Regions from separate parts of the Flexivirga lutea genome, predicted to be linked through region 2. Evidence: riboswitches for the same ligand, from Rfam matches in the RefSeq annotation. Region 2 holds a riboswitch; the other holds the start of a gene.

Region 1 (11,377 bases), on a different contig from region 2:
GGCGCCGTGATCGCGAACGTGAAGCGCGTCTTCAGATCCGGCTGCTCGAAGCAGGCGAACGCACGGCGTGCGTCCGTGGGCTCGAAATGTGTGTAGGCGTAGGTGTTTCCGTCTGCCGGGTCGGTGAAGCGATGCACACCCTCGCCGGTCCGGCTGTAGGCACAGCGAGCCTCCACGACGACCTCGTTGACCGCCTCGCCGGTCCGCAGGCCCTGCAGCGGAACACGCGCACCGTCGTAGCCGTCCAGGGACTGTGCGGTGCCGTTGACCGTCAGGGCGGTGAGCTCGTCGGCCACCAGGTCCAGCCAGGTCGAGGTCTCCGTGCTGGTGAAGCGGATCGTCGCACGTGAGGCGAACGTCGAGGCGTCGGGATCGGCGAGGTTGCCCAGGTCGAGGTCGACCCGGTGGGTCTCGACGGCGAGTTGCCGACCGCGCGTGGCGCAGTCGTCACGAGTGAGGTTGAGATCCGCGATAGTCACGGCCACCATCGTCGCACTCGCCGAAGTTGCGCATCCGCCGCGCTCCCTCGAACGGCGTCGCGCAGCCAGGATCCTGCAGCCGGCCGTGCGGACGCCAGCAGGATCAGAGGTGCGCCACGACGTGGTCGATGCAGGCGGTGAGCGCCGCGACGTCGGCCGGGTCGACGGCGGGGTACATGCCGATGCGCAGCTGGTTGCGGCCCAGTTTGCGGTAGGGCTCGGTGTCCAGGATGCCGTTGGCGCGCAACACTTTCGCGATCGCTGCCGCGTCGACGCCGTCGAAGTCGATGGTGCCCACGACGGGGGAGCGGTCGGCCGGGTCGGCGACGAACGGCGAGGTGTATGTCGTGCGCTCCGCCCATGCGTAGAGAGTCGCGCTCGACGCGGCACTGCGACCGGCGGCCCAGTCCAGGCCACCGCTCGCCAGCAGCCAGTCGGTCTGCGCGGCCATCAACGCGATGGTGGTGACGGCCGGTGTGTTGTAGGTCTGCTCCAGTCGTGAATTCGTCACGCACAGCTGCAGATCCAAGGTGGCCGGCGTCCAGCGCTGCTCACTGAGCCTCGCGATCCGCTCGAGTGCGGCAGGAGACATGGCGGCGAACCACAGGCCGCCGTCGGAGGCGAACGCCTTCTGGGGCGCGAAGTAGTAGACGTCGGTCTCGGCGAGATCGACCGGGATCGCGCCGGCGGCGGAGGTCGCGTCGACGAGCATCAGCTCACCGGCCGAGCCCGGCACCCGCCGGACCGGGGTCCTGACGCCGGTGGAGGTTTCGTTGTGGGTCCAGCAGTAGGTGTCGACGCCGTGCGTGCTGCACAACTCCACCGCGGTGCCGGGCTCGACTTCCGCGACGATCGGGTCGGCGAGGAACGGCGCGTTGCGCGCGACGGTCGCGAACTTGGCACTGAACTCGCCGCACACGGCGAAGGCTCCGCGGTCGTGGATCAGCCCGAACGATGCTGCGTCCCAGAAGGCATTGGTGCCTCCCATGCCGAGCACGATCTCGTAGCCGTCGGGGGCGTCGAACAGCTCCGCGAGCCCGGACCGGACGCGGGCGACCAGACTCTTGACCGGTGCCTGCCGGTGCGACGTGCCGAGCACGGTGCGGCCCAGCGCGAGCAGCGCGTCGAGTTGTTCGGTGCGCACTTTGCTCGGCCCGGAGCCGAAACGGCCGTCCGCGGGTTTCAACGAATCTGGGATGACGAGCTGGTCGGTCACGTGCCCGATTCTGCCAGCGGTAGCGTCGTGCTCATGCAGCCGATCAAGCGTTGGGACTACGCGGGCGAGGGCCTGGACGAGCACGACCTGCCGGCGGCGCCGCTGCCGCTCATCGAGCAATGGGTCCAGGACGCCGCGGACCGGCAGGAAGCGAAGGGCGATGTGCCCGAACCCGATGCGATCTCGGTCGCCACCGTCGACGCCGAGGGCCAGCCGCACGTGCGCACCGTGCTGATGCGCTACCTCGGCGCTGACGGTCCGGGCTTCTACACCAATTACACCAGCCGCAAAGGCCTTGACCTGCAAGCTGATCCGAAGATCGCCGCGGCGTTGACCTGGCCGCCGATGTTCCGGGCCATCCGCTTCGTCGGTGTTGCCGAGAAGATGTCGGTCGAGCGATCGACGCACTATTTCCGCAGCCGGCCGTACGGATCGCGCATCGGCGCCTGGGCCTCGGAGCAGTCGCAGCCGGCCGCCGGCCGCGCCCAGCTCGAGGCGGCCGTGGCGTCATACGAACAGAAGTGGCCGGACACCGGCAGCCCGGAGGACGTCCCGCTGCCCGACTTCTGGGGCGGGTATGTCGTGCGCTGCGAGGAGGTGGAGTTCTGGGCCGGCCGCAGCAGCCGACTGCACGACCGGCTCGTCTTCGTGCGCACCTGCGATGGCGACCTCGCCGACGCGAACAGTTGGGAAATCGAGCGCCGTCAGCCCTAGGCGACGGGCAAGACCAGTCAACTGCACGAGAAGCGGACGCCGGCGGGTGAGGAGTCGAGCAAGAAGACACGGGACAGCCCGTGGGCTGCCGGTGGAACCGGCAAGCGCGATGGACGAGATCGCGCGCCCACGGGCCGCGGTGGCTGCGTTGGAGTAGCTACCGAACGTCCGTTCCGTCGGCACACCGGAGGTGGCCGGCGACGAATACGAAGGTTGCGCTAGCGCGCAACCACCTCACGCGTCCTTTGAGAAATCACTCTTGGACCACCTCCTTTCTCGTGTGCTCCCACGCTAGGACGAGGGCCGGGTGGGAAGCAACAGATTTAGTCGGCTGTCCTGGCTCCCCCTTCGGCCGGCGGGCCGAGCGCGGCCGGGACCGACGCCGAGAGCAGACGCGGAGAGCAAGAACGGCTGGCGCCCAGGGGAGGTGCGCCAGCCGTCCGAGCTGCACCTTGCGGTGTGCTCACCCCGCCCGTGAAAACGAACGGTTCGGGAGGCCGCGGGTCAGGGGGGAGGAGCCCCACGGCTTCCAAGAAGAAGAACGTAGCGTGAGCGGGAAGGATTCCCGAACTTATTGAGCGAAAAGTCGACCGAAATTTCTTCGTGACGGGTTGTGGGCAGCGGCGGCGATCCCGCGACGGGGGCGTGGCGGGAGGCTGGCGTGCACCTGTCGGCCCGTAGTGGCAGGCTTGTGCCGTGAGCGAGCTGATCGACACCACCGAGATGTATCTCCGCACGATCTTCGACCTGGAGGAAGAAGGCATCGTGCCGCTGCGCGCGCGCATCGCGGAGCGTCTGGGGCACTCGGGTCCCACCGTGTCCCAGACGGTGGCCCGCATGGAGCGCGACGGGCTGCTGACGCTGGCCGGTGACCGGCATCTGGAGCTCACCGAGCACGGCCGGACGCTCGCCACCCGGGTGATGCGCAAGCATCGGCTCGCCGAGCGGCTGCTGGTCGACGTCATCGGTGTGGAGCTCGAATACGCGCACGACGAGGCCTGCCGGTGGGAGCACGTCATGAGCGAGCGGGTCGAGCGCAAGATCCTGGCGATGCTCCGCGAACGACACATCTCGCCCTACGGCAACCCCATCCCGGGCCTGGAGGAGCTGGGTGAGGAGGGCACGCGTGTGCAGTTCCGCGACGGCGTGCGCCCGATGACGGAGGTCGGCACCGAGCAGCCGGCCAGCTTCGTGGTCCGCCGCGTCGGTGAGCCGGCCCAGGCCGACCAGGATGCCTTGAGCGTGCTCACCGCGGGCGGCATCACCCCGGACGCCAAGGTCGAGGTGCGCCTCGAGGGTGATCGGGTCCTGGTGCGCGCCGAGGAGGGTGACGCCGTGTCGCTACCCCGCGACGTCGCCATGCACGTCTTCGTCGACGCCGACTGACTGACCCGACCGACTGACCCCGGCTGACTGACCCCGGCTGACACCCGGGGACTGACTGACGCCATGGGCTGATTCGGCGTCCTTGCAACGATCCTCGCAGACCACCAGAACTTTCTTTGACCAGTTCGTGACCTCACTGTGACTTTCCGTCCGGGGTTGTGTACCGTTTTCCCCGGCCCGCCACTCGGCGGGTTCCCGTGAGGCAACGCCGAGTCCTGCCAGCTGATCGGGTGCAACGAATTTCCGCCAGGCAGGAGCGGGGGACCCATTCCGGGTGGCGCAAGCCGCCCTCGGGGCGAAGTTTCGGTGCAGCACCACGGGGCTGCCGCACCGGAGCCGGGTATCTCCAGCCCGAGCCCGACAGCTCACCTCGTAGGCGACGGAGAGGTGTTCTGTGTCCATTCTTGGTCCGCGCGGTCGTCACCGCGCCCCGGGCAAGCTGACGACGACTTTCAACTCCACCGCTCGCGTGTCGGCCACCGTCGCCGTCGCCGGTGGTCTGGTCGCTTCGATCGCCGCACCGCAGGCCGCGTCTGCCACGACCGGTGTCGCGTCGATCACCGGCTCCAGCTCGGTCGATTTCGCCGCCCAGGCTTCCCGCGCTCAGGCGTTGGCCAACCCGCTGCAGGCCACCAAGGCCGAGTCGCAGCTGAGCGCCGTGCCGGCGCAGGCGCAGCTGGCTGCCCCGGTCGCCGCCAAGCGCTATGAGGCTCCCAAGCCGGTGGTGCGCACGCGCACCGCCTCGGTGTCGCGCAGCGCCACCCGCCCTGACCGCTCGGCTCAGCCGGCGCCGGCGAGCAACCCGGTCAGCGCCCCGGTGAGCAACCCGGTCACGACGCCGGCCCCGCCGGCCGCCACCGGTGGCATCGTCGGCATCGCCGAGCGGTATGTCGGTGCGCCCTACGTCTACGGCGGCGCCAGCCCGGCCGGCTTCGACTGCTCGGGCTTCACGTCCTACGTCTACGGTCAGGTCGGCAAGTCGCTCCCGCGCACTGCCACCGCGCAGATGCAGATGGCGACCCGGGTGAGCACGCCGCAGCCGGGAGACCTGATCTTCTTCGGCAACGGCAGCTACGCCTACCACGTGGCGATCTATGTCGGCAACGGCATGATGATCGACGCCAACCACCCCGGTGGTTCCGTCGGCGTCCGCCCGATCTACAGCGGTGTGTCCGGCTACGGCCGCATCTGAGCTGTCACACCACTCGTTCGAACCCGTCGCACTTCGTGGGTGCGGCGGGTTCGTGCATTCCCGCACCAAACGCGCTCCCCGAAAGGCCGCACCATGTCATTGTCCGAAACGCTGCTCGCCGCTGACCGTCGTCCGCAGGTCGTTGCCGATCTGGTTGCGGTGATCGACGCGGAGGTGAAGGACAAGAAGGGTCTCACCGGGGTCGCGATCAAGGGTGGGTATGCCGCCGTGCGCAAGGTGAGTCCGACGATCGCGGCCGATGCGACCGATCGCATGCTGCCCGAGGTCGCTTCGGCCCTGCAGCCGTTCTGGGACGACTTCGCCGGGGCGGGCGATTTCGGGCAGTACCTCGCCGGCCGTGGCGACGAGGCCGCCGATGCACTGCTGGCGGTCACCGACGCGCGGGCCGAGGCGACCGAGCGGGAGCCGTTGAAGCGTGCTTACAAGGGGCTGCGCGGCAAGGCCAAGGACAACGTCGAGCAGGCCCTGCCGCGACTCGGGAGGGTCGTGCAGCAGCACGCGTCCTGAGTCGTGCAGCAGCACGCGTCCTGAGTCGTGCGGGGACGCTCAAGGTCCTTCTGATAGACCATGAATATGTCTGACTCATTGCACGCCACGACCGTGCGTCTCACCGGCGCCGACGGCGCCGAGATCGAGGCCTACCTGGCGACACCGGACGGCGACACCCGCCGTGGCGGTGTCGTGGTCATCCATCATCTGCCCGGTTACGACCGGGCGACCAAGGAGATGGTCCGCCGCTTCGCGGAGTTGGGGTATGACGCCCTGTGTCCCAATCTGTATTCGCGGCAGGCTCCGGGAGCGGAGCCGTCCGACGCTGCCGCGGCGGTGCGGGCGGCGGGCGGCATACCGGACGAGCAGCTGGTCGGCGACGTGGAGGCGGCGGCGGCATACCTGCGCGGATTGCCGCACGCGAACGGCAAGGTCGGCGTGATCGGCCACTGCTCGGGCGGGCGGCACGCAGTCCTCGCGGCGTGCCGGGTGGACCTGGACGCGGCGGTGGACTGTTACGGCGCCTTCGTGACCGGCACCCCTGGCGCGGACTACCCGCTCGACGTCACGAACCTGGTGCCGCTGCTGCCGCAGCTGCGGGCACCGCTGCTGGGGCTGTTCGGCAAGAACGACAAGTTCCCCGGCACGGAGCAGGTCGCCGAACTCGACCGGATCCTCACTGAGCACGGCAAGCCGCACACGTTCTTCTCGTATGACGACGCCGGCCACGCGTTCTTCGCGGTCGACCGACCGTCCTATGTGGTGGCCGCGGCGAACGACGGCTGGCAACGCATCGAATCCTTCTTCCACCAGCACCTGGAGGGCTGAGACATGTGCACCTACATCACCGTCACGACGGATGTGGACGGCAGCGCCAAGGGTCCGGGCGGGAAGTGGTTCCGGGTCACCGATGCGGCGGCCTACTACGACCACCCGGTCCACGCGATGGCCGAGCACACGCTCAACGTGGACCTGACCGATCCGAGCGCCGGGCCGGGCCGGCGCATCGCCCTGGAACTCACGGCGGGGTCGGCGCAGCGGCTCATCGACGCGATCCAGCAGGCGCTGGACGCGGCACCCGACGAGCTGAAGGCCGGTTGATCAGCCGCCCGGGCTGATCACCGGTCCGGGCGGCGGACCGATCGTCCGGGTGACGGTCGTGGTCACCGGTGGGGCCGAGGTGGTGACGGTCGCCGTGGCTGTCGTCGTGGCTGTGGTGGTGGCTGTGGTGGTGGCGGTCGTCGTCGCGGTGCTGGTGACGGTCCGCTCGGTGCCGGGCCGGGTGACCTGCACGGTCGTCGTCTTCGGCGGCAGCGTCACGGTCGAGGTGCTGGTGAAGGTGCTGTCGTTCGCGGGGTCGGACGTGGCCTCCTGGGTGACCGTCCGTGTCGCGCCCTGCTGGGTGTAGGTCACGGTCCGCTGGCCGGTGCCCGCGTCGTGTCCGTTGCCGCCGCTGGCGAGCAGGTAGATGCCGACGGCGCACAGTGCGGCGATGCCGGCCCCGATCAGAGCACCGGGCAGCAGGCCGGGCGCCGGGCGCCTGGACTCGTCGTAGTCGTCGTAGCCGTCCTCCGGCCCGTCCCCGTAGTCGTCGGAACCGTCGGCGCTGTCCGGGTCGGCCCACTGGTCCATGAAGGCGTCGTTCGCGGACCGTTCGCCGTCACCGCGTCCCTGGGTGCTGTTCGGCATGACGACATGGTACGAGGCGGAACGCCGCAGATCGGTGCTGCACGCACGGGCGTGCGCGTCGATGCGGCATGCTGCAGGCATGCATTTCGTCGGCCTCGATCTTGCCTGGGGCACCAAGAATCCCACCGGGGTGGCGGTCCTCGACGACAGCGGGACCTTGCGGCACGCGAGCACGGTCCGCACGGACGAGGAGATCGTCGACGCCGTCCGGGCTGCGGCGCCGGGTGCGTGCGTGGTCGGCATCGACGCGCCGCTGATCGTCAACAACGCAAAGGGGAGCCGGCCGGCCGAGCAGGCGCTGGGCCGTGACTTCGCGGCATACGAGGCGGGGGCGCACCCGGCCAACACCGGCAACCCGGCATTCGCCGAGGGCACCCGTGGCGGACGCATCGCACACTTGCTGGGCCTGGACATCGATCCGGCGTCGCGGGCGTCGCGGCGAGCTCTCGAGGTCTATCCGCACCCGGCGACCGTGGCGCTCTTCCGGCTCGGGCAGAGCCTGAAGTACAAGAACAAGCCGGGTCGGCCGATCGAGCAGTTGCAGGGTGAGTTGCTGACCCTGCTTCGGTTGTTGGAGTCGCTGGAGACTGCGAAGCCGGCCCTCCGGCTGAGGCACAGCGAGCACTGGCAGCAGCTGGCCGACACGGTGCAGCAGGCGACCCGCAAGGCGCAGCTGCGCGCGGCGGAGGATCCGATCGATGCCGTGATCTGCGCGTATGTCGCCGTCCTCGCTCACCAGGCGCCCGAGCGGTTGACGACATACGGCGACGTCGCCACCGGATACATCGTCACGCCGACGTTGCCGGACGACCTGCGGCCGTCGCGGCACTCACCGACGCAGCAGAGCCGCGCGGAGGTGGTGGGTGCCGCCCGGCGTGAGTACGCCGTGCAGTTCCCGATGGTGGAGCGGGCTGCGGCCGCTGCGGTGGAGTTGATCGCCGGGGTGCTGGACGACGCCGGGCTCAACTACCTGTCGGTGGACGGCCGGGCCAAGACGGTGGCGTCGTTCGCGGAGAAGGCCAGCCGGGAGGTCGACGGGGTGCCGTTGTATGCCGACCCGATCCGCGACATCGGCGACACCATCGGCGTTCGTGTCATCACCTACGTGCGCGGCGACGTGGATGCCGTGGTGCAGTTGCTCGCCGCCGAGACGGAGGTCCTCGACGATCGTGACCTCGGGCTGGAGACGGCCAGCGAGGGCCGCTTCGGGTATGCCAGCAGGCACCTGCAGGTCCGCATCCACGCCGAGGATCGTGCTCGACATCCGGCGCTCGGGGACCGGCGGGTGCAGGTGCAGATCCGCACCGTGCTGCAGCACGCGTGGGCGGAGTTCGAGCACGACATCCGTTACAAGGGCAGCATCCCGCCGGAACAGCGCGCCGACTTCGACCGGCGGTTCACCCTGGCGGCCGGGCTGCTGGAGGTCGCCGACGGCGAGTTCTCCACGATCCGCGACAAGCTGCGCTCGGGTGTCGCCGAGACCCTCTCCAGCGGCGCGAGCGCCGATCGCATCTCCTCGCGGGAGCTGGCGGCATACCTTGCCGGTCAGTACGACGACGCCGCATGGTCGCGCGCCGACCACTACGCGTGGATGGCCGGGCTGGTGCACGAGCTCGGCATCGAGTCGCTGACGCAGCTGGCCGACACGTTGCGCACCGTCGACGCTGCGCCCATCGACGAACGCATGGCGTACCGCACCCCGCCGGGCGCGGTACGCCGGTTGGACGACGCGCTGCTCTACCGCTTCGGCGAGGAGTATGTCGCCCTGGACGGCAACGCACACCGGGTGGAGCGGTTGGAGTCGCGACTGGCGAAGCTGCGCGGCGAGTCATCCTGACCGTCGACGGTCACGCGGACTCGACTGCAGCAGCAAGCTTTTCGAGCGACGCCGACAACTTGTCCGAGGTGGTGGCACGGGCCCGCCGCAGCCGCTTGGCGTCCTGCAGCTGCGACCAGTCGTAGGTGTGGGTGACCCGTGTCCGGCCTTCGCCCACCGGCTCGAGTTCCCACCGCCACAGGTGACCGGGCTGCGGTGCGCCCACCTCGGAGGGCCGCCACGCGATACGGCGGCCCTCCTCGAACTCCACGACGTGGTTCTCCCGCACCACTCCGTCACCGGTCAGCGTCATGCGGAAGACGTCGCCAACGCTGTGGACCCGCTGTCCGGGCGCGGACTCGGCCAGGTTGTCGTTGCCGTCCCACTCCGGCTGCCGGCTCGGATCGGCGATCAGCTCGAAGATGCTCGCCGCGGGGGCGTCGATCTCACGGGTGGCGCGAACGACCTTGGTCTCCTCGGTTGGTGTCATGAGCCCATCGTGGCAGTCGGTGGACCGGAGCGTCCGGAATCAGTTGCCGGTGTCGAGCGTGATCACTTCACCGTCGGCGGTCGCCGCTGCGTCGCTTAACCAGCGACCGTTGCCGGTTATGAACACGCCCGCCGCGGAGAAGGTCGCTTAACCAGCGACCGTTGCCGGTTATGCACGCGTTCGCCGCGGAGAAGGTCGCTTAACCAGCGACTGTTGCCGGTTATGCACGCGTTCGCCGCGGAGAAGGTCGCCCAAGCAGCGACTGTTGCCGGTTATGCACGCGTTCGCCGCGGAGAAGATCGCTTAACCAGCGACCGTTGCCGGTTATGCACACGCCCGCCACCGCTGGCGGTGGCTCAGCGCCAGAGGTCCTGCAACCAGCGGATGGCAGCGATCTGGTCGTCGGCCTCGCCGCCCTCGTGGTTGTTGAAGGGGTAGACCTCGATCTGCTTCGGTCCGGCGTAGTGGTTGTAGGCGCCGAAGCCGCCAGACGGCGGGCAGATGGTGTCCATCAGCGCGACCGAGAACCGCGCCGGTGCGGTCGCGTGCGCCGCCATGGTGATGCCGTCGACGTAGTCCATGGTGCGCAAGGCGGTCTCGGCTTGCGCCCGATGCGTGCCGAGGAAGGCCACCAGTTCGTAGTAGGGGCGCTGCTCGGTGAGGCGCACCGCCCGGCGAACGTCGGCCAGGAACGGCACCCCGATGATCGAGGCACGGACCAGGTCGCCGGCGAGCGCGCTGGTGGCCAGTGCGATGGCGCCGCCCTGGCTGGCGCCGGCGACGGCGAGCCGGTCCGGATCGGTGCCGTCCAGGGTGAGCGCCGCCTCCACGGCACGGACCGCGTCGGTGAAGACCCGCCGGTAGAAGTAGTCGCGCGGGTCGAGGATGCCCTGGGTCAGGAAGCCCTCGACGTAGGGCGAGTTGCTGCCGGCCGGGTCACCGGTGCTACCCCCGCGGCGGGCGCGGGCGCCCTGGCCGCGGGTATCCATCACCAGGGTCGCGAAACCCGCGGCCGGCCAGGCGAGCCAGTCCAGCGGCGTGCCGCGCCCGTCGCCATACCCGAGGAACTGCACGACGGTGCCGTGCACCGTGCCGGTCGGCTGGATGTGCCAGGCGTTGATGCGGTGGCCGCCGAAGCCGGCGAAGGAGACGTCACGGGTGACGACGTTCGGCAGGTATGACGCCCCGGGCAGCTCGCGGACCGCGAGATCGTGCTCGCGCGCCTCGGCCAGTGTGGTGTCCCAGAACGATTGCCAGTCCTGCGGTTCGCGCCGCTCGGGTAGGTAGTCGCGCAGCTGTTCGAGGGGGAGATCGAACTCAGGCACCGGGACGCTCCTCGGGCAGCGGATCGGTTACGGCGGCCAATGCGGCCAGTCGCTGGATCTGTTCCTTGACCGGCGCGTAGTGCTCCTCGATCGCGGCATTCAGCCGGTCCAGGTCGTGCGCTGCGGCGGCGTCGACGATCTCGACGTGTGCGTGGGCGGTGCGCTGCCAGCTGCGATCACTGACGTCCAGGGTCGCGCCGACCCGCGACTGCACCTCCCAGAACGCGCCGGTGAGCTGCACGACCAGATCGTTGCCGACCGGCTGCAGCAGCAACAGATGGAACGCGCGGTCCTGCTCGACATACGGCTTGCCGCGGTCGGCGAGTTCGCACATCTGCCGGGCCAGGTCGGCCAGTTTGCCACGCTGGTCGGTGTCCAGGCCGTCGATGATCAGCCGGGCGAAGCCCTGCTCCATCAACTGGCGGACCGAGACCACGTCGGACAGCACCCGATAGTCGGAGGTGGTGCCGAGCAGGGAGCGGAAAGCGAGGCTCTCGATCATCGCGCTGAAGGACAGAGTTCCCACGAAGGTGCCGTGCCCGTGGCGGACCTCGACGATG
Region 2 (11,377 bases):
TCGTCACCGGCGCCTGCAACGTCACCGGGGAGATCTGGCCGGTGAGCGAACTCGCAGCCGTAGCACGTCGGTTCGGGGCGCGTACGGTGCTGGACGCCGCACAGTACGCACCGCACGTGAGCATCGACCTCACTGCCCTCGACATCGACTGGGTCGCCTTCTCCGGCCACAAGCTCTACGCCCCGTACGGCGCCGGTGTGCTCGCGGGCCGCAGCGACTGGCTGGACGCCGCCGAGCCCTACCTGCCCGCCGGCGGAGCGACGGCGCGGGTGGCGCACGACCACACCCGCTGGCAGACCGGCCCGGCGCGCCACGAGGGCGGCACGCCCAACGCCGTGGGCGCCATCGCGATCGCAGCGTCCTGCGCCACGCTGCGCAGTCACCGGGCCACGGTCGAGGCGCACGAGGCGCACCTCTACGCGCGACTGCACGGCGGGCTGGCCGCGATCGACGGCGTCCGCATCGTGCAGGTGCTCGGCGACCGGCCCAATGTGGGCGTGGTCACCTTCACGATCGACGGCTACGACCCGTCGCTGGTCTCGCAGGTGCTGGCCGACGAGCACGCCATCGCCGTGCGCGACGGCCGGTTCTGCGCCCACCTGCTGTGCGACGCCGTGGTCGGCGCGGACGCGACCGCGGTGCGCGCCAGCCTCGGGCTGGCCACGACCGGCGAACACGTCGACCGGCTCGTCGCCGCCGTGCGCCAGCTGGTCGAGCACGGGCCGTCCCTGTCCTACGTCCACACCGACGAGGGGTGGTCCGCTCCTGCCGACCCGCGGGACGTCAGCGAGCCGCTGCCCTGGTAGCCGGCGTGCTGCGTGGCCGATCCACCCGCAGTCGCGCCCAGTAGCCCAGGTGGTCGGTGCCGGCGATGGTCACCGTGCCGTCGGAGACCACCCCGAAACCGCGCGTGAGCACGTGGTCCAGCTGGATGAACGGCGGCACCCGTCTGTTGTGCGGCCAGGTCCGCCGCCATCCGGACCCGGTGGCCCGGCTGCTGTCGGTGAGGCCGTCGGCCAGCTCGCGGAACGCCGGCATCGCGGACGAGGCGTTGAAGTCCCCGGCCAGCACGAGCGGCTGATCGTCGGGCAGCGCGTTGCGCCATACGGACAGGGCGCGGAGCGCCGCGTGCCAGTCGTCGACGATGTCCGGCAGCGGGGCCGGCGTGTGCACCGCCCGGAGTCGGAAGTCGCCGGCCGCCGTCGTCACCCGCACGTCGGGGCTGCTGGGGAACCGGCCGCCCGGATGTTCGGCGACGGGCGCGAGCCGGTGGACGCTGCGCACCACGGTCCCCCGGATGCCCGGCGCGGCCCGACCCGCCTGGTGCGGCAAGACATCGTCGAGCCCGTGGCGCCGCAGCGCCGCGAGTTCCGGTGCCGTGCACTCCTCCAGCACCAGCGTGTCGACGTGCTGGTTGCGTGCCGCTGCCACGACCTGTGCCGGGTCGCCGTGGCCGAATTCGAGGTTGATGGTCATGACGACCTCGTCGTGTGCACTCGCCGCCACCGTGTCGCTGCGCAGCGAGAGCAGCCCGAGGCCGACAGGAGGTATGGCGACCAGCAGCGCCACGAGGGCCAGCCAGCGGTGCCGCAGAGCCGTCGTCAGGACGAACAGGACGACCGCGGCCGCGCCGAAGAGCGGGAACAGCGCCTGGACCAGCGGCACGAGCCAGGTGACGTCCAGCCAGCGAACGAACACGCCGGCCGCGACGAGCACCTGGACCGCGGCGAGCGCCCACCACCCGACCGTGTGTGCCTCCCGTCGCCGGGTGCGATGCCGGTCCGGATGCCGGCGCCCACGCCGGCCCGAACGCCAGGTCCGGCGGGTCGGCGCAGCGGCGGCAGGGCCCGAATGTGACACCCCGGCATTGTCACCCACCCGCGACATACCCCGTGCTGTTACCACTGGGACTGGAGTGATGCAAGCAACACGATGCGTGTGACTCCGGCGACACTTCTCAAAAAAGTCACGAAATGGTCACGGTTCGACTTGGAAATCTCCTCGCGACCACGTACCTTCGACGATCGGTGGTTGAAATTTCGTCCCCCTGGCGAAGCAACATCCATCGACGGAGAGTGCAACCCGGCACGACTCCGCCATTTGCCTGTGGTCCGCTGCGCACAACCTCGTTGAGCGGCCACCACGATCCGGGATGGTCCCGGAGGCACAACGAGGATGGGGAACCCATTTCGGCCGCGACGCGGTCTTGGGGTGAGAGCAGGCCGACAACCTGCCGGGCACCTGACAGCCCGACCCGACAGCTAACCCCGTATGCGCACGTCAGGAGAGGAATCAATGAACCTCAGCAAGAACCTCAACAGCAAGACCCGCGTCGTCGGCATCGGGGTTGCCGCCGCCGCAGCCCTCGCCGCCGCCGGCGTCGCCACCGCTGGTGACGCTCACGCCGCGTCGGTCTCCACCTGGGACCGCGTCGCCGCTTGTGAGAGCGGTGGCAACTGGGCCATCAACACCGGCAACGGTTTCTACGGTGGCCTGCAGTTCACCCACTCGACCTGGATCGCCTTCGGCGGTGGCGCCTACGCCTCCAACGCCAACCTGGCGAGCAAGTCGGCCCAGATCACGATCGCCGAGAAGGTGCTCGCCTCACAGGGTCCCGGCGCCTGGCCGGTCTGCTCCGTGCGCGCGGGTCTGACCCGTGGCGGCGGCTCGCCGAACGTCAACCCGGCGCCGGCTCCCCAGGCCGCACCGCAGAAGACCTACACCGCGCCGAAGAAGACCTACACGGCTCCGAAGGTGTCGCGTTCCGCCGAGCGCGCCCAGGCTCCGACGAAGTCCTACTCCGCGCCGAAGAAGGTCGACTCCGCGCCGAAGGTCGCCCTCTCGGGCAAGACCTTCACCGTGAAGTCCGGCGACACCCTGAGCAAGCTCGCACAGAGCTACCACGTCAAGGGTGGCTGGCAGGCGCTGTTCGCGGCCAACAAGGGCACCGTGAACGACCCCAACCTGATCTTCGTCGGCCAGCACCTCAACCTGCCGGCTTGATCTGATCAGCTGATGATCACCGTCCCCGTGCGGTGATGATCAACCCGAAGGCCCCGGTCCACGTCATGTGGACCGGGGCCTTCGTCGTCTGTCGACCCCGTCGCTGTCTCATCGAGAGATGAGTTGTTGTCGTCATGAGCGCGTCATCACGACGACAACTGCTCTCTCGGCGATGGCGGACGTATGACGAACGCCGACGCCGCCGCCGAGCCGGAGTTCCGAAGAGCCACCACCCAGCGCGACTAAGTCACTACTGTCGCGAGTTTCTCGCCGAAAGCGGCCGATTCGAGCGAGAAACTCGCGACAGTAGCGGCGAGCTCGGTGTGACCTACGCGTCGATGACGATCGGGATGATCATCGGGCGCCGGCGCAGCTTGCCTCCGACGAAACCGCCCACGGCGCGCCGGATGACCTGCTGCAGCTGGTAGGTGTCGCTGATGCCCTTCTGGCGGGCCTCCTCCAAGGCCGCCTCCAGCTTGGGGCGCACCTTGTCGAAGACGTCGTCGTCCTCGGCGAAGCCGCGGGTCTGGATCTCCGGGCCACTGACGATCTTGCCGGTGTCGGCGTCGCGCACCACGATGATCGTCACGAAGCCCTCGTCGCGCAGGATGCGGCGGTCCTTCAGCATCGTCTCGTCGGTGGTCCCGACGAGGGAGCCGTCGACATACACGTAGCCGCAGGGCACGGCGCCCACGATGCGCGCGCGGCCGTCGACCAGGTCGACCACGACGCCGTCCTCGGCGAGCAGCACGCGTTCGGCGGGCACTCCGGTGGCGACGGCGAGCTCGCCGTTGGCGACCAGGTGCCGCCATTCGCCGTGGATCGGCATGACGTTGCGGGGCCGGACGATGTTGTAGCAGTAGAGCAACTCGCCGGCGCTGGCGTGGCCCGAGACGTGGACCAACGCGTTGCCCTTGTGTATGACGCTGGCGCCGCGTCGCATCAGGCCGTTGATGACCCGGTAGACGGCGTTCTCGTTGCCCGGGATGAGGGAGGACGCCATCAGCACGGTGTCGCCGGTGCCGATGTCGATGGTGTTGTGGTCGCCGTTCGCCATCCGGGACAGCGCTGCCATCGGCTCGCCCTGTGACCCGGTCGAGACGAGCACGATCTGGTTGTCGGCGAAGTTGTCGATCTTCTTCAGGTCGACCAGGACGCCGTCGGGCACGTGCAGGTAGCCCAGGTCGGCCGCGATGCCCATGTTGCGCAGCATCGACCGGCCCACGAACGCCACCTTCCGGCCATGGGTCGCCGCGGCGTCGAGCACCTGCTGCACGCGGTGCACGTGCGAGGAGAAGCACGCGACGATGATCCGGCGCTCGGCGTGCTGGAAGACTCGCTCGATCGCCGGGGCGATGTTGCGTTCCGGTGTGGTGAACCCGGGCACCTCGGCGTTGGTGGAGTCGGTCAGGAAGAGGTCGACACCCTCCTCCCCCGCACGGGCGAAAGCGCGCAGGTCGGTGATCCGGCGGTCCAGCGGTAGCTGGTCCATCTTGAAGTCGCCGGTGATCAGCAGGTTGCCGCCGCCGGTGCGGATGAAGACCGCGAGCGCGTCGGGGATGGAGTGGTTGACCGCGATGAAGTCGCAGTCGAACGGCCCGATCTTCTCGTTGCCGCCCTCCTTCACCGCCAGCGTGTATGGCGTGATCCGGTGTTCCTTCAGCTTGGCCTCGACCAGCGCCAGGGTCAGGGTGGATCCGACCAGGGGGATGTCGGGCTTGAGGCGCAGCAGGTAGGGGACGGCCCCGATGTGGTCCTCGTGACCGTGGGTCAACACGATCGCGTCGATGTCGTCCAGCCGGTCCCGGATGTATTCGAAGTCGGGCAGGATCAGGTCGACGCCGGGGTGGTCCTCGGGGAACAGTACGCCGCAGTCCACGACGAGCAGCCGGCCGTCATACTCCACGACCGTCATGTTGCGGCCGACCTCGCCGAGCCCGCCGAGCGGGACTACCCGGACACCGCCCTGGGGCAGTGCGGGGGGTTCTTCGAGTTCGGGATGGGGATGGCTCACATCAGTCCTTGTGCGGTCAGGGCATCGCGCAGGATCGCGCGATGTTCTTGCGGTGCCGGCACCAGTGGGAGCCGGCAGAAGTCGGAGTCGATCACGCCCATGAGGCGCAGGGCGGCCTTGGCCTGAATGGTGCCCTGGGTGACGTTCATGACGGCGGCGACCAGCGGCACCAGGCCGTGGTTGATCTCGCGCGCGGCCGCCAGGTCGCCCGCGGTGACCGCGCGCAGCAGCGACACGAGCCGGGCGCTGGCGACGTTGCCGACCGTGCTCACCATGCCGGTCGCGCCGAGGGCCAGCCAGGGCAGGTTGAGGGCGTCGTCGCCGGAATACCAGAGCAGGCCGGTCTCGCGCATCAGCGGCGCGCTCGTGGCCAGGTCGCCCTTGGCGTCCTTGAGCGCCCGGATGCCCGGCACCTCGGCCAACGCGCGAATGGTGTCGGGCGCCAGTGCGGTGCCGGTGCGGCCGGGTATGTCGTAAGCCATCGCCGGCAGGTCGGTCGCCGCCGCGACCGTGCGGTAGTGCTCGAGCACCCCGGCCTGCGGCGGGCGGTTGTAGTAGGGGGTGACGATGAGCGCGGCCCGGGCGCCGGCCGCGGCGAGGTTGCGCGCGGCGGCCACGGAGTGCGCGGTGTCGTTGGTGCCGACGCCGGCGATGACGATCGCGCGATCACCGACCGCCTCGGCGACCGCGCGCACCACGTCGACGTTCTCCTGGTCGGTGGTGGTCGCGGACTCGCCGGTGGTGCCGTTGACGAGGATGCCGTCGTTGCCCTGGTCGACGAGGTATGCCGCCAACCGCTGCGCCCCGTCGAGATCGAGCCCACCGTCGTCGTGCATGGGCGTGACCATCGCGGTGATCATCGTGCCGAAGGGGTTACCGGAGGGCTGCGTCATGGCGTCCAGGCTAGCGGCGACCGCGGGCCGCGTGCCGTCGCCTTCCGCGTGCCGAACAGCGACGCCCCGGTGAATGACTGATCGCGTCGTCACCCGCTCGGGGGTCCGGGTGACGACGCGATCAACGGTTACATCGGGTGCTGCCGGAAAGTGTTACACGCGCCCAATGTGATCTAGATCACATTGGGCGCGTGCTGCGAGACCGCCCTGTCGGGCCCCGCTGATAGCGTCTGCTCCCGTGAAGCAGTACCTCGACCTCCTCGATCGGGTCATCTCCGAAGGCACTCGCAAGCAGGACCGCACCGGCACCGGCACCTTGTCGGTGTTCGGGCACCAGATGCGCTTCGACCTGACCGCCGGCTTCCCGGCCCTGACCACCAAGAAGCTGCATCTTCGCTCGATCATCGGTGAACTGCTGTGGTTCCTGCGCGGCGACACCAACGTGCAGTGGCTGCACGACCGCAAGATCTCCATCTGGGACGAGTGGGCCGACGACAACGGTGACCTCGGACCGATCTACGGCCACCAGTGGCGGTCGTGGCCGACGCCCGACGGCGGGTCCATCGATCAGATCCACCGGCTGATCGAGGGATTGCGCACCAACCCCGACTCGCGCCGGCACATCGTCTCGGCCTGGAACGTCGCGGAGGTCGACGACATGGCGCTGCCGCCGTGCCACACGATGTTCCAGTTCTACGTCGGCGGACCCACCGAGGACGGCCGCCGTTGGTTGTCGTGCCAGCTCTACCAGCGGTCGGCGGACATCTTCCTCGGCGTGCCGTTCAACATCGCGTCCTACGCGCTGCTGACCGCGATGGTCGCCCAGGTGACCGACCTGGTGCCCGGCGAATTCGTGCACACCATGGGTGATGCGCACCTCTACCTCAATCATCTGGACCAGGCGCGGCTCCAGCTGACCCGCGAGCCCGGTCCGCTGCCGACCTTGCGGCTCAACCCGCAGATCCGCGAGATCGACGCCTTCGACCTGCCGGACATCTCGCTCGAGGACTACGTCGCGGCGCCCACGATCAAGGCCCCGATCGCGGTATGAGCACCGAGGACCCCGCATGACGATCAGCTTCATCGCCGCCGTCGCGCGCAACGGCGTCGTCGGGCGCGACGGCACCATGCCGTGGCGGGTCCCGGGCGAGCAGAAGGGCTTCAAGGCCGCGACCATGGGTCATCCGATGGTGATGGGGCGGCGCACCTTCGAGTCGCACGGCCTGTTGCCGGGCCGGCGGCACATCGTGCTGACCCGTGACCCCGACTGGTCCGCAGAGGGTGTCGAGGTCGCGCACAGCGTCGACGAGGCGCTCTTCCTGGCCGGCGACGAGGACTTCTTCGTCACCGGCGGCGCACAGGTGTGGGAGCTGTTCGCGCCCTACGTCGACCGGATGCTGATCTCCGAGATCCCGCTGGATCCCGAGGGCGACACGGTGTTTCCCGGCTGGCCGCTCACCGACTCGCCGATCTGGCACGAGGTGTCCCGCGAGCCGCACGACGGCTGGTCCGTGGTGACCTACGAGCGCCGCAGACCCCGAGCACAGGTGGACGTCGGCCCGCGCATCGCCGGCTCCGCGCAGGCCGGCGCGACCGAGATCAAGGCCGGAGCCAGTTGCGCCGTCGGCGACGCAGGCCGGTTGCTGCTGACCCGCCGCGAGGACAACGGGCTGTGGTGTCTGCCGGGCGGCGGGGTCGAGGTCGGCGAGACCTGGTCGGAGGCCGCGGTGCGGGAGACGCGGGAGGAGACCGGACTGCACGTCGCCGTCGACGCGGTGCTGGCGGCATACAGCAACCCCGACGTGGTGATCGTCTACCCGGACGGTCGTCGACGGGCCATCTTCGGCGTGTGCTTCCGCGCGCACGTCGTCGCGGGCGCCCCGGGCGTCTCCGACGAGGTCACCGAGTCGGCGTGGTTCACCCAGGACGAAGCGGCTCGTCTGCCGATCATCCCGGCACACCGGCCGCTGGCGCGGGCGTTCTTCGAGCAGGACCCCGGCCGCACGATCTTCGACTGACCGCCCGCGACCTCGAGGCCGCGGGCGGCACACCTTCAGTCGGCCGGCGCCGGCACCGGCTCCTGGAAGAACTCCTCGTGGTGCACGCTCGCCGGTTCGGCGCCCTCGCCGACGATCGTCGTGCGCACGTCGTGGACCAGGCCGATCGGTCCGCACAGGAACCACTCGTCCACCTCGGGCACGGCCACCCCCGTGCGTCGCAGGATCTGCCGCACCTTGGCGCCGTCGATGCGCCCGGTCAGCAGCGGGTCCCGGGCGCCGGAGCTGTCCCGGGAGAAGACCTCGATGAGGTCGAAGCGACCGGCACAGTGCTCCGCCAACGACTCCAGCTCGGCACGGAACATCGTGCTGTCCGGTGTGCGGTTGCCGAAGATCAGCGTCACCTGGGTGCCCGGCTCCTCCTCCAGCACGGTGCGGACCAGCGAGATGACCGGGGTGATCCCGGATCCGGCGGCGATCGCCACGATCTCGCGCTCGGTGTCGACCGTCGGACACACGAAGTCGCCCAACGGGGCGAGCACCTCGATGCGGTCCCCCGGCCGGACCACCTGGTTCAGCCACACCGACATCGCGCCCCCGTCGACCTCCTGGGACGCGATGCGCAACCGGCCGGTCCCGGCCGCCTGTGCACGCGACATACAGATCGAATAGGAACGGCGCACGTCCGTGCCGCCGATCGTGGCCCGCAGCGTCAGGTGCTGGCCCGGCTCGAAGCGGAAGGTCTCGCGCAGTTCGTCGGGTATGTCGAACGACACCGCGACGGCACGGTCGGTCAGGCGCTCCACCGCCGCCACGGTGAGCGGGTGGAACTGCGGGCGGCGATGTCGCACGCCGGAGGACTTCAGCAGACTCACAACGCATGGCAGTTTCGCAGACCGGCGCGATCGGTGCGAGCGCGGCCGCACGGTCCCGGGCGCGCCCGCGTCGGCGGGGATGAAAAGCTGGCCCGATGAACTCCCCCACCAGCGACACCGGGGTCCGCACCGCCCGCGCGAACGACGTCCCCGCGGTCGCCCACGTGCAGGCAGCCGTATGGCGCGACACCTACGGCCCGCTGGTCGACGCCGATGTCGCGGCCGCGTTCACCCCGGCGGCCTTCGAGCCCGCCTGGCGCGAGTCCCTGCGCAACCCGCCGAGCCCGCGGCACCGGCTGCTGGTCGCGACCGAGGGCGCGGCCGTCGTCGGCTTCGTCGCGATCGGCCCCGCCGACAACACCGATCTGGCGACCGGCGAGATCTACACGCTGGGCGTGCGCCCCGAGCACCGCCGGGCCGGCAACGGCTCCCGCCTGCTCAATGCGGCCGTGGACACCTTGCGCGCCGGTGACTTCGGCGCGCTGACGATGTGGTTGCTGGCCGACGACGACCAGACGCGAGCGTTCCTGTCGGCCGCCGGTCTGCGGCCGGACGGCGCCTGGCGCGACCGGGTCGTCGCGGCCGACGGTCGCACCGCCCGCGAGATACGTCTCACCGCCTCGCTCACCGACTCCGACGCTGCCTCCGACGCTGCCTCTGACTCCGAGGGACGCACCCCGCAGGGACCCGACGCCCCATGAGCACGGTGGGGCCCGACCGTGCCGCCGGCACATCCGAGGCGCCGACTGATGTGGCCCGAACCGTTGCCCGCAAAGGGATCTGGGTCGGCGTCGCGACCGGCGCCTACGGCATCAGCTACGGCGCCCTGGCCGTCGCCGCCGGCCTCAGCTTCTGGCAGGCGGTCGCCCTCTCCCTGCTGCTGTTCAGCGGTGGATCGCAATTCGCGCTCGTCGGGGTGATCGGCGCCGGCGGCTCCGGCGCGAGCGCGATCGGCACCTCGACGCTGCTCGGTCTGCGCAACGGCTTCTACGGCCTGCAGGTGAGCACGCTGCTGCAGGCGACCGGCTGGCGCCGGGCGCTGGCCGCCCACCTGACGATCGACGAATCCACTGCCGTCTCGATCACCCAATCCGACCGAGCGTTGTCGCGGATCGGATTCTGGTGGACGGGGTTGTCGGTCTTCGTGCTGTGGGGACTGATGTCCGCGGTCGGTGCCGCGCTCGGCAACGCCATGGGCGACCCCGCCCGCTACGGCCTGGACGCCGCGGCACCCGCTGCGTTCTGCGCCTTGGTCTGGTCCCGTCTGCGGACCCGCCGCTCCCAGCTGGTCGCCGTCGCCGCGGGACTCATCGCTCTGCTGGTCGCACCGCACACCGCGTCCGGCATACCGGTGCTGGTCGCCGCGCTGGCCGCCGTGGCCGCCGGTCTCCTGCCGGATCGGACCGTCACCACGGCACAGGAAATATGAATCTCTGGACCACCGTGCTGCTGGCCAGCGCGCTCTCCTTCGCCACCAAGTTCGCCGGGTATGTCGTGCCCCAGCGGGTGCTGGACCATCCGTTGACCGACCGGGTGATGCACTACCTGCCGGTGGCGCTGCTGGCGGCGTTGATCGCGGTGCAGACCTTCACCACGGGCCACGGGTCGCTCACCGTCGACGCACGCGCCGCCGGGCTGACGGTCGCCATCGTGTGCCTGCTGCTGCGCGCGCCCTTCCTGGTCGTGGTCGTGGCCGCAGCAGCCACCGCCGCCCTGCTGCGGGCTGCCGGCGTCGGCTGACGATCTACGGTGGAGTCGTGACGAAACCCTCCGCGACGCAGCCCTGCTGGATCGACCTCGACGGCGTGGTCAACATGCGCGACCTCGGCGGCCTGCCGACCTCCGACGGTCGCGCCGTGCAACCTCACCGCCTGGTCCGCTCGGACAATCTGCAGGATCTGACCGAGCACGACATACAGGTGCTGGTGCAGGACCACCAGGTCACCGACATCGTCGACCTGCGCAGCGACGTCGAGCTGCGGATCACCGGTCCCGGACCGTTGCGGGCGCTGGACACCGTTGCGCACCATCACCATTCGCTCTTCCCCGACGACAAGGACATCGACACGCGCGACGTGCTGGTGCTCCCCTGGCACAACGCCGAGGAGCCGCAGCGCAACGACAACCCGCGCGCGAGTCACTACCTCGGCTACCTGGACCGGCGCCCGGACTCGGTGTCCGCGGCGTTGGACGTCATCGCGACCAGCGAGGGCGCGACCGTGGTGCACTGTGCCGCCGGCAAGGACCGCACCGGCACGGTGGTGGCGATGGCACTGTCGGTCGCCGAGGTGCCCCGGGAAGCGATCGTCGCCGACTACGCGGCCAGCACCGAACGCACCGAACGCATCGTGCGGCGGCTGGAGAAACTGCCCGGCTACGCCGACAATCTGCGTGACGTGCCGATGACCGCGCACCATTCACGGCCGGACACCATCGAGCATGTGCTGGAGGCGATCGACGCGGAGTACGGCTCGGTCGCCGGGTGGCTGCGGTCGGTCGGCTGGTCCGAGGCCCAACTCGACCAGCTGCGCGCCAAACTCACCGACTGACGTTTTCCTCCCCGCGGTCGGAACTCACCGAATGACGCTCCCACGC

What was found. Region 2 has a riboswitch for cyclic di-AMP ahead of ACYVBN_RS03440 (transglycosylase family protein). Riboswitches for the same ligand answer to the same signal wherever they lie in the genome.
Region 1: another riboswitch for cyclic di-AMP. It lies ahead of ACYVBN_RS06795 (C40 family peptidase); the one in region 2 lies ahead of ACYVBN_RS03440 (transglycosylase family protein).

What each region holds. Positions count from the first base shown of each region.
Region 1 covers NZ_BAAGZB010000002.1:72,275-83,651, reverse strand. Annotated here, with positions in the region: gene pepN (aminopeptidase N) at 1-479, opposite strand, end outside; gene serC (PLP-dependent aminotransferase family protein) at 583-1,695, opposite strand; gene pdxH (pyridoxamine 5'-phosphate oxidase) at 1,729-2,409, shown strand; gene ACYVBN_RS06800 (metal-dependent transcriptional regulator) at 3,106-3,795, shown strand; cyclic di-AMP (ydaO/yuaA leader) riboswitch at 4,030-4,189, shown strand; gene ACYVBN_RS06795 (C40 family peptidase) at 4,190-4,987, shown strand; gene ACYVBN_RS06790 (DUF6918 family protein) at 5,081-5,515, shown strand; gene ACYVBN_RS06785 (dienelactone hydrolase family protein) at 5,582-6,325, shown strand; gene ACYVBN_RS06780 (DUF6295 family protein) at 6,329-6,598, shown strand; gene ACYVBN_RS06775 (hypothetical protein) at 6,599-7,186, opposite strand; gene ACYVBN_RS06770 (DUF429 domain-containing protein) at 7,185-9,023, shown strand; gene ACYVBN_RS06765 (SRPBCC family protein) at 9,034-9,492, opposite strand; gene ACYVBN_RS06760 (acetylxylan esterase) at 9,849-10,817, opposite strand; gene ACYVBN_RS06755 (FadR/GntR family transcriptional regulator) at 10,810-11,377, opposite strand, start outside.
Region 2 covers NZ_BAAGZB010000001.1:700,997-712,373, reverse strand. Annotated here, with positions in the region: gene ACYVBN_RS03450 (aminotransferase class V-fold PLP-dependent enzyme) at 1-806, shown strand, start outside; gene ACYVBN_RS03445 (endonuclease/exonuclease/phosphatase family protein) at 784-1,860, opposite strand; cyclic di-AMP (ydaO/yuaA leader) riboswitch at 2,154-2,291, shown strand; gene ACYVBN_RS03440 (transglycosylase family protein) at 2,296-3,003, shown strand; gene ACYVBN_RS03435 (ribonuclease J) at 3,332-5,017, opposite strand; gene dapA (4-hydroxy-tetrahydrodipicolinate synthase) at 5,014-5,910, opposite strand; gene ACYVBN_RS03425 (thymidylate synthase) at 6,149-6,961, shown strand; gene ACYVBN_RS03420 (dihydrofolate reductase) at 6,978-7,928, shown strand; gene ACYVBN_RS03415 (ferredoxin reductase domain-containing protein) at 7,964-8,782, opposite strand; gene ACYVBN_RS03410 (GNAT family N-acetyltransferase) at 8,878-9,483, shown strand; gene ACYVBN_RS03405 (AzlC family ABC transporter permease) at 9,480-10,211, shown strand; gene ACYVBN_RS03400 (AzlD domain-containing protein) at 10,208-10,522, shown strand; gene ACYVBN_RS03395 (tyrosine-protein phosphatase) at 10,540-11,331, shown strand; gene ACYVBN_RS03390 (type 1 glutamine amidotransferase) at 11,356-11,377, opposite strand, start outside.